Regions from separate parts of the Methylobacterium sp. 190mf genome, predicted to be linked through region 1. Evidence: riboswitches for the same ligand, from Rfam matches in the RefSeq annotation. Region 1 holds a riboswitch; the other holds the start of a gene.
What was found. A riboswitch is a leader RNA that binds a small molecule or an ion and turns the genes downstream of it on or off. The one in region 1 is predicted to bind cobalamin.

Region 1 (4,407 bases):
CACCACGACCTTGGCGCGCGCCACGACGCGCTCGACGTAGAGGTCGACCGAGAGCGGGTGCCGCAGCCTGGCGAGCTTCGCGAGCCGCAGGCTCGGCAGGCCGGGCTCCGCGGCGTGGGTCTGCCCGACCGACGCGAGGTCGCTGTCGGTGAAGGACAGCACCACGAGGTCGCCGGGCTCCTGCCCGAGATCCACGGCCGCCTCGCCCTCGTCGAGGGAGACGGAATCGATGCGCACGAGGTGCACCGCGGCGACCCCTAGAGCGAGTCCGGGCGGGCGTGCGCGACCGGCCTCATCCCGCGAGGGCCGAAGCGACGGCGTCCTTGTCGAAGCCCTTCAGGCCGATCACCACCAGCGTCCCGTCGCGGGCTTCCCCGGCCCGCCAGGGGCGGTCGAAGTGATGGGTCACGCGCCGGCCGACACCCTGCACCACGAGGCGCATCGGCTTGCCCGCGACCTCGGCGAATCCCTTGATGCGCAGGACGCCGGCGGCCTCGGCCGCCGCCTCGACCCGGGCCGCGAGATCTCCCGCGGTCACCGCCGGGCGCACCGGCAGCGCCACGGTCTCGAAATCGTCGTGGTCATGGTCCTCGCCCTCGCCGTGATGCGAGGGGCGGGCGTCGAGATCGTCCTCGGCGGCCGCGCCGAGGCCGAGCAGCACCCGCGGGTCGATGGCGCCGTTCTCGGTCTCGACCACCTTCACGGCGCGGGGCAGGTGCCCCTCGACCTCGGCGCGGACCCGCGCCCGCGTCGCGGCGTCGATCAGGTCGGCCTTGTTGACGACCACGAGGTCGGCGCAGAGGAGCTGGTCCTCGAACACCTCCTCCAGGGGGTTGTCGTGGTCGACCGACTGGTCGGCGGCGCGCTGGGCCGCCAGGGCCTCCGGGTCCTCCGCGAAGGCGCCCGAGGCCACCGCCGGGCCGTCGACCACCGCGACCACGCCGTCGACGGTCACCCGCGAGCGGATCGCCGGCCACTGGAACGCCTGGACCAGCGGCTTCGGCAGGGCGAGGCCGGAGGTCTCGATCAGGATGTGCTCCGGCGGCTCGGCGCGGCCGAGAAGGGTCTCCAGCGCCGGCACGAAATCGTCCGCGACCGTGCAGCAGATGCAGCCGTTCGGCAGCTCGACGATGGCGTCCTCGGTGCAGCCCTCGACGCCGCAGGCGGCCAGGAAGGACTTGTCGAAGCCGATGTCGCCGAACTCGTTCACCAGGATGGCGAGGCGGCGCCCCTTGGCGTTCTCGACCACGTGGCGGACGAGGGTCGTCTTGCCGGCCCCGAGGAAGCCGGTGACGATGGTGCAGGGGATCTTGTTCACGAGGGTCATTCCGCGGGCTCCAGGGTGCCGGCGGGGACCGGGCGGGGTTCTGGGAAAGGGGGAATGCGGGCGATCACGCCCTTGCGGAACGCCTCCGGACGCTCGCGCCAGGGCACGATGCCGTCCGGGGTCGCTGCGTAGGCCGCGAGACCGCCGAGGATGATCTCGGCCGAGGCGGCCGGATCCATGTCGCCGTAGACGTAGGTCCAGCGGTCGGCCGCGGCGACCGCCACGGTGCAGGGCCGCTTGCAGACCGACAGGCACTCTACCGGCTCGACCCGCAGGTCCGGCGTGGCGCCGCTCCGCCCCCGGAGCGCCTCCAGCAGGCGGGCCCCGGCGCGGGGGCCGTCGGGGTCGTCGTCCGGCCGGCGGCAGGTGGTGCAGACGTAGAGAACGGTCTCAGGCACGGGCCGCTCCCCGATCCGCGCCGCGGGCGAAGGCCTGCCACGCCCAGCCGAGCCCCAGCCCGATCAGGATCCAGAACACGAAGCTGATGGCGAGCGACCGCGCGGCGAATTGCGCGGCGAGCGCCGCCGGAAGTTCGGACGCGGCCTCGGGTGCCTGCGGGGCGCCGACGACGTGCGGGGCGATGATCAGGACGAGCCCCCCGAGGATCGTGATCAGCGCACGGCGAATCGTGATCAGGTAGAGCCCCATCCCGGTCGCCGCGGCGGTCATCACCCACCACGCCTGCCGCGTCGCGAGCGGGGCCGCCGCGCTGCCGGGCAATTCCGGGGGCAGGCCGAGGCCCGGCGCGAGGGCGACGCTGGCGAAGGCGGCCACCGCGAAGGCGAGGCCGACCTGCGGCGTGGGCTCGCGGCCGCAGGCGAGCATCACCGCGCCGAGCAGCAGCGCGTAGCCGACGCCGCCCACGAGGGTCGCGAGCCCGGTGAAGGCCATCCGCGGCAGTCCGGGCGCGGGCTGCCATTCCGGCGCGGCGTCGGGGGCGGCGTGGTCGTGCCCGGCATGGGCCAGCACGATCGGGAACGCCTTGATCGGGAGCGCCTTGGCAGCCCGGTTCGGCGCCTCCTGCTGCTCGTAGCGCTCGGCCGCGACGATCAGCGGCGAGGTCAGCGTGAGTTCGAGGCCCGTCACGATGGCAGCCGCGAAGAAGCCGGCGGCGAGGGCCGCCGACAGGAGCCGGATGATCATCCCTGGTCCGGGGACGTCAGTGACAGGGGAAGTTCTGGGTGTGGCGGAAGTCGTGCGCCGCGTTGTGGAGCGCGATCGCCGGCGAGAAGCCCGCCATGAACAGCAGGCCGAGGCCCAGCACGGCCGCGAGCGCGACGGCGATCGGGCGCTCCGACGCGCGGGTGCCGGCGGCGACGGGGGCGAGGGTTTGCGTCGTCATCAGAAGCGTCTCCAGCCGCCCCACCGGCGGCATTGCGGGATCCTGTCGCGACGGCAGGTCTCCTGGCTCGCGGCTCGGCGCGCCCACCGCCTTCCCGGATCGCTCCGGTGGCGCTTGGCGGGCGCTCGCCGCTCACAGTTGCGGGGGCAGCCGCGGAATCGGGGCTTCAAACCCCTCACCGCATTCCCTTTTCACCCCGTCTCCGGGGCACCGTCGCCCGGCCGTTGTAGACGCATGACCGCCAGGACACAACGGAGCGGCGCCGGATCGCGGCCGTTTCCCGCGCCCGCCCCGCGATCGGGGCGGGCTTGACGGCCGCGCCCCGGAGCGGGCACCGCCGCACCCGATACCCGCCCGGCCCCGGCGCGGGCGCTGAACTCCCGGAGACCCGATGGCCCCGACAGACGATCCGACCCCGGTTCTCGTCGATCTCGCGGCCGGCCGTGAGCCGCGGATCGTCTCCGATGCGGGCACGGGAACGACGTGGCTCGAGGTTGACCTCGACGGCCGCTTCCCGATCCATTCCGTCGCCCTGCGGCCGGGGGAGGGGGCGGTTCCCGCGGAGCCCGGCGACGTCGCGGTGGCGGTCTCGCAGGACGGCGTGACGTGGGCCGAGCCGGACCTCGCTGGCTGGACCGCGACCCCGGACGCCCTCGTCGCCGCGATCGTCCCCGACGAGCGGGCCTGGGCGCGCGCGGTCCGGATCGCCGCGCCCGAACCGGCCCGGATCGCCGGCATCGGCATCCGCGCCGACGAGGCCGCGGTCGACCTGATCGCGCTGCGGGCGATGCTCGGCCTCGACGTGACGCTCCTGAACGAGAAGCCCGGCGCCAACGTCTACGTCACCTACGCGCTCCAGTCGGCGCCCGACCGCGCCAGCCACGCCCTGGTCGGCCTGTCGCTGTTCGAGAACGGCGCCTTCGGCAACTGCCTCGTCCAGTACATCATCGCGGTGTCGATCGCGAAGGCGCTCAACCTGAAATACATCAAGGTGCCCAAGGTCGACCGCAGCAAGGTGATCTTCCTGACCGAGCGGCTGACCTGCGACGGGATCACCTTCATCCCGCCGGACGAGCCGCTGCCTGCGGACGGCTACTTCCTGTCGGGCCTGTATTTCGACCCGACGCAGTTCGAGCGCGTGACCGCGCTGCGGGGACCGGCGGATTCGCGCGCGATCGTGCAGAGCGTGATCCGGCCGCTGTTCAACGGTCTGCCGAAGAACTTCCCGGTGAAGCCCGACGACCAGCTCCTGATCCACATCCGGTCGGGCGACATCTTCAGCACCTGGGTCGATCCGCACTACCCGCAGCCGCCCTTCGCGTTCTACCGGATGGTCATCGACCGGCTCCTGGCCGAGGGCCGGATCCGCTCGGTCAAGCTCGTCTTCGAGAACAGGCTGAACCCGGTCATCGCCGAGGTGGAGGCGTACGCGGAGCGGCGCGGATTGCCGGTGGAGATCCAGAGCGAGTCGCTGATCTCCGACGTCGCGGCGCTGGTGAACGGCCGCTACCTCGTCTTCGGGCTGGGGACGTTCGGGCCGGGGATCTGCCACCTCTCGGACCACGTCGAGCAGGTCTTCTACTTCGCGTCGAACTGGCCGCAGGGCTTCCAGTCGATCCCCACCATCGGGAAGGTGGTCGAGGTCCGCGATCTCGAGGGCCGCTACATGAAGGTCGGCGAGTGGCAGAACACCGACGCGCAGCGCCGGACGATGGTGGATTACCCGGCCGAGGCCCTC
Region 2 (4,407 bases), on a different contig from region 1:
AGTATTTCGGGTCGCCCACGATCGGGTGGCCGATATGGGCCGCGTGGGCGCGCAGCTGGTGCGTGCGGCCGGTGACCGGCTTGAACGACAGCCAGGACAGCTTCTGGGCCGCCTGATCGACCATCGCGTAGTAGGTCAGCGCGTGGCTCGCGCCCTCGTCGCCGTGCTTGGCGACCCGCATCCGCGCGTCGGCGTCGGTGGGCTCCTCCTTGGCGAGGTAGGTCGAGACGCGTCCCTGCCGGACCCGCGGCACGCCCGCGGTGAGCGCCCAGTAGATCTTCCGCGCCGCCCGGGACCGGAAGCTCTTGGCCAGCGTCGCGGCGGCGAGCCGGGTCTTGGCGATGATCAGGCACCCGGCCGTGTCCTTGTCCAGCCGGTGGACGAGGCGCGGCTTCTGGCCGTCCGGACCCGTGAGGGCGGCGAGCAGGCCGTCCACGTGCCGGACCGTCCCCGAACCGCCCTGGACCGCGAGGCCGAAGGGCTTGTTGAGGATCATCATGTCGGCATCCTCGTAGAGGATCAGCGACCGGATGAAGGCGGCGTCGTCCTGCTCGCGGGCGGCGCTGCGCGGCCGCTCGGTGGGCTGGTCGAGGCGCAGCGGCGGCACGCGCACGCTCATGCCCGGCTCCAGCCGGTCGTTCGGCTTGGCGCGCTTGCCGTCGACCCGCAACTCGCCCTTGCGGACGATGGTCTGCACGCGGGTGAAGGGCAGGAGCGGGAAGCGGGCGGTGAGGAAGCGGTCGATCCGCATCCCGGCCTCGTCCGGCTCGACGGTCAGGGTCTGCACGCCGGAAGCGAGGGTCGCGGAGGCGGCGGCGCGCTGCTCGCGCCGGGTCGGACCGGGCGCGGGGGCAGAGGCGAGGGCCGGGGAGGGGGCCGCCGAGCGCTTGGCCGGCGGCCGGCCGCCGGGCTTGCCCGCCGCGGCGTCGCGCGGTGCGGCGGCGTCGCGGCGCGGCTTCGGCGGCCGGGCCGGCGCCGGGGCCGCAGCGGCCTGCGCGCCCCAGGGATCGCGGGTGCCGGCATCCTCGCCGCGGTTGCGGGCCGCGCGCTCGGCGGCGTCGCGGGCGCTGGTGCGCGGGCCCGTGCGGGCGCGGCCGTCGGCCTGGGCCTTGCCGCCCCTGAACTTGCTGGCGCTGGACTTGCCGGCCTGAGGCTTGCGCCCCGTCGGCCCGCCGCTTCTGGGAGGTCGTATCGTCATGCTTCCGCCGGCACCCGTCTCCGCGTCGGACGGAGCGTCCGGGCGCATGGGCCGCGGCGTCGCGGACGTCCGGACCGATGGGATTGCCCGGCTGTAGCATCGCCCGCGCCGAGCGGCAAAGGCGGTGGGCCGACCCGGTCCGTCAGGGCTCCGCGCGCCACGCGTCGCGGAGGCGGTCCTTCAGGCCGGCGGGGAAGAGGTCGGGACCGCCCGGCACGTCGAGCCCGTCCAGATCGCACCACCGCGCCACGCAGGCGGTGCCGGAATCCTCGTGGAAGACGAAGCGCTCCTGCCCGTCGAACCGCCCCGGCGGCAGGGCGACGGGGAACAGGAACAGCACCTCGTGCCCGACCTGCCCCTCGTGCGTGAAGATGTTCTCCACGACGCGGGGGCCGCCGAGCACCGAGACGGTGACGCCGAGCTCCTCCCGGAACTCCCGGATCAGGGCGTCCTCGACCCGCTCGCCGAACGCGACGCTGCCGCCGAGCGGCCGGACGCCTTTCAGCCGCCCGTCATCCGCGCGGACCTCGGCCACGAGCAGGCTGTTGCCGCGCCGGGGCAGACCCAGTGCCTTCACGCGAATCTCCGCAGGGGGCCGCCAGACCGTCATCCCGCAGGGGCTAGCCCGTCGTCGGCGAGGCCGCAACGGACCGGCGCACAGCGCGCCGATCCACGGCAACAACCGGACACACGGTTGACGCCCGCCCCCGCTACGGCCAAGCTGTGTTCGACGGTTCCCCTCGGGGATCAAAAGGGAACGCGGTGAGGGGTTCGCCCCGAAGCCGCGGCTGCCCCCGCAACTGTAAGTGGCGAGCCCTTCACCACCACGTCACTGGGTCACCCCGGGAAGACGGTGCGAGGGCGGCGACCCGCGAGCCAGGAGACCTGCCGTCAGCCGTGGTCACACGCGAAACGCGCCGGGCGGGGTGTCCTGGCGGGTGTCGAGGCGCCGCCAGTCCCGAGGGGAGGCGGCCGCCGAGGCCTCGTTCGCGGTGACGTGCCACAGCAAGCGCGCCCGCGACGCCGTTCCCCATGCCCGTTTCCGCTGTCCCGACTCCCTTGAGCCCTGTCGCAGGACGCCGTCGCGCGCCCGCACGGGCAGAGGCTACCGGACAGCGGGCGCATTGTAATGTTATTACAATGCCTGTAGGACGCGGGGGCCGGCGCGCGCCGTGCACGGACCACTTTCCCCATGTCTCCATCGACCCATCGCTCCTGCCTCGGCGGGCGGGCCCCCCTCTGCGGCGTTCTCCTCGCGCTCCTCGCCAGTCCGGCCGCCGCACAGGAGGCGGTCACGCTGGATGAGCTGTCGGTCGCGGGCGCGGGCGGCGACCCGGGCCGCCTCCCGCCGAACGGGCTCAACCTGCGCACGCCCGACCGGACCGCGAGCCGCCTCGGCCTGACGCCGCTGGAGACGCCCGCCAGCCTCGACATCGTGTCGGGCGAGACCGCGCGGCTGCGCGGCCAGGACACGATCGCCGAGGCCGTGACCCAGGACGCGACCGGCATCACCACCATCGCGGCGCCCGGCAACGGCAACGGCGCGTTCACGTCCCGCGGCTTCGCCGGACCGAACTCGATCCAGCAGCTCTACGACGGCACGCGCTTCTACGTCGGCGCCAACACCGTGACCTTCCCGTTCGACACGTGGAACGTCGAGCGGATCGAGGTGCTGCGCGGGCCGTCCTCGGTGCTCTACGGCGACGGCGCCATCGGCGGCGTCATCAACGTGGTGCCCAAGAAGCCGGTCTTCGTGCCGATCAACGCCGCCCGCGCGGTGATCGGCACCGACGGGGTCGCGCGGCTCGCCCTCGATTCCGGCGGCCCGCTGGGCCAGGCTGAGTACGGCGACACCTTCGCGTACCGCCTCAACGTCAGCGGCAACCGCGCCGACGGCTGGATGCGGCCGGAGGGCGATTTCCGCAACCTCGCGGTCTCCGCCGCCCTGCTGTTCCGGCCGAGCGCCGACCTCGCCTTCACCCTGAGCCACGATCTCGGCTACCAGGAGCCCGCCCGCTACTGGGGCACCCCGCTGGTCGAGGGACGGATCCCGGATCTCATCCGGTTCAACAACTACAACGTCCGCGACGCGAAGATCACCTGGGCCGACAACTGGACCCAGCTCAAGACCGAGTGGTCCCCCTCGGCCGATATCACGATCCGCAACACCGCCTACCGGCTGACCAGCCGGCGCCACTGGCTCGACGTCGAGCAGTACAGCTACAACCGCGGCACCGGGCTCGTGGACCGGGGCGACTACCTGGAGATCTACCACAGCCAGGAGCAGGTCGGAGACCGCCTCGACGCGACGTTCCGGGGCAGCCTGTTCGGGCTGCCGAACCAGTTCGTGGCCGGCTTCGACGTGAACCACATCGACTTCCGCCACACCAACAACTTCTACTTCGACCAGACCACGAGCGTGCCGCTCACCGGCTACGATCCGGGCCTGTTCCCGCAGAACGGCCGGGCGCGCCCGGCCTACGCGACGCAGACGAGCCAGGCCTCGGTCTTCGCCGAGGACCGGGTGATCCTGTCGGACAAGCTGTCGTTCCTCACCGGCGTGCGCCTCGACGTGCCGACGCTGAACCGCGAGGACCTGCAGACGGGATCGCGGTTCGAGAAGACCTATCGGGCGCTCGGCTACCGGTTCGGCCTCGTCTACAACCCGACGCCGGACAGCGCGCTCTACGCCCAGTACAGCTTCGCCACCGACCCGGTGAACAGCCTGATCACGCTGTCGCAGTCGCTGGCCGGCTTCAAGCTCGCGACCGGCGATCAGGTCGAGATCGGCGCCAAGGGGCTGGCCTTCGACGGCGCCCTCGAATGGACCGTCGCGGGCTACAGGATCGTCAAGGACAACCTGATCTCGGCGATCCCCGGCCAGCCGACGCTGTCCACGCAGGTGGGGAGCCAGTCCTCGCAGGGCTTCGAGCTGGCGCTCGGCTGGCGCTTCGCGCCGGGCTGGCGGCTCGACGGCAACCTCGCGCTCCTCCACGCGCAGTACGACCGGTTCGACCAGACGGTGAACGGCGCCACCGTCTCGTACGTCGGCAACCAGCCGATCGACGTGCCCGAGCGCGTGGCCAACCTCTGGCTGACCTGGGACGTCACCCGCGACTGGACCGCGCGGGTCGGACTGCAGAACGTCGGGCAGGTCTACAGCGACTTCGGCAACACGGCGCGGCGCCCCGCCTACAACCTCGTCAACG

Region 2: another riboswitch for cobalamin. It lies ahead of C4T42_RS15985 (TonB-dependent siderophore receptor); the one in region 1 lies ahead of C4T42_RS19960 (CbtB domain-containing protein).

What each region holds. Positions count from the first base shown of each region.
Region 1 is NZ_FNVI01000017.1:41,493-45,899, forward strand. Features, by position in the region: gene cobN (cobaltochelatase subunit CobN) at 1-246, opposite strand, end outside; gene cobW (cobalamin biosynthesis protein CobW) at 293-1,327, opposite strand; gene C4T42_RS19950 (DUF1636 domain-containing protein) at 1,324-1,725, opposite strand; gene C4T42_RS19955 (CbtA family protein) at 1,718-2,470, opposite strand; gene C4T42_RS19960 (CbtB domain-containing protein) at 2,487-2,669, opposite strand; cobalamin riboswitch at 2,704-2,899, opposite strand; gene C4T42_RS19965 (discoidin domain-containing protein) at 3,061-4,407, shown strand, end outside.
Region 2 is NZ_FNVI01000012.1:99,857-104,263, reverse strand. Features, by position in the region: gene C4T42_RS15995 (RluA family pseudouridine synthase) at 1-1,198, opposite strand, end outside; gene C4T42_RS15990 (NUDIX domain-containing protein) at 1,341-1,808, opposite strand; cobalamin riboswitch at 1,913-2,106, shown strand; gene C4T42_RS15985 (TonB-dependent siderophore receptor) at 2,391-4,407, shown strand, end outside.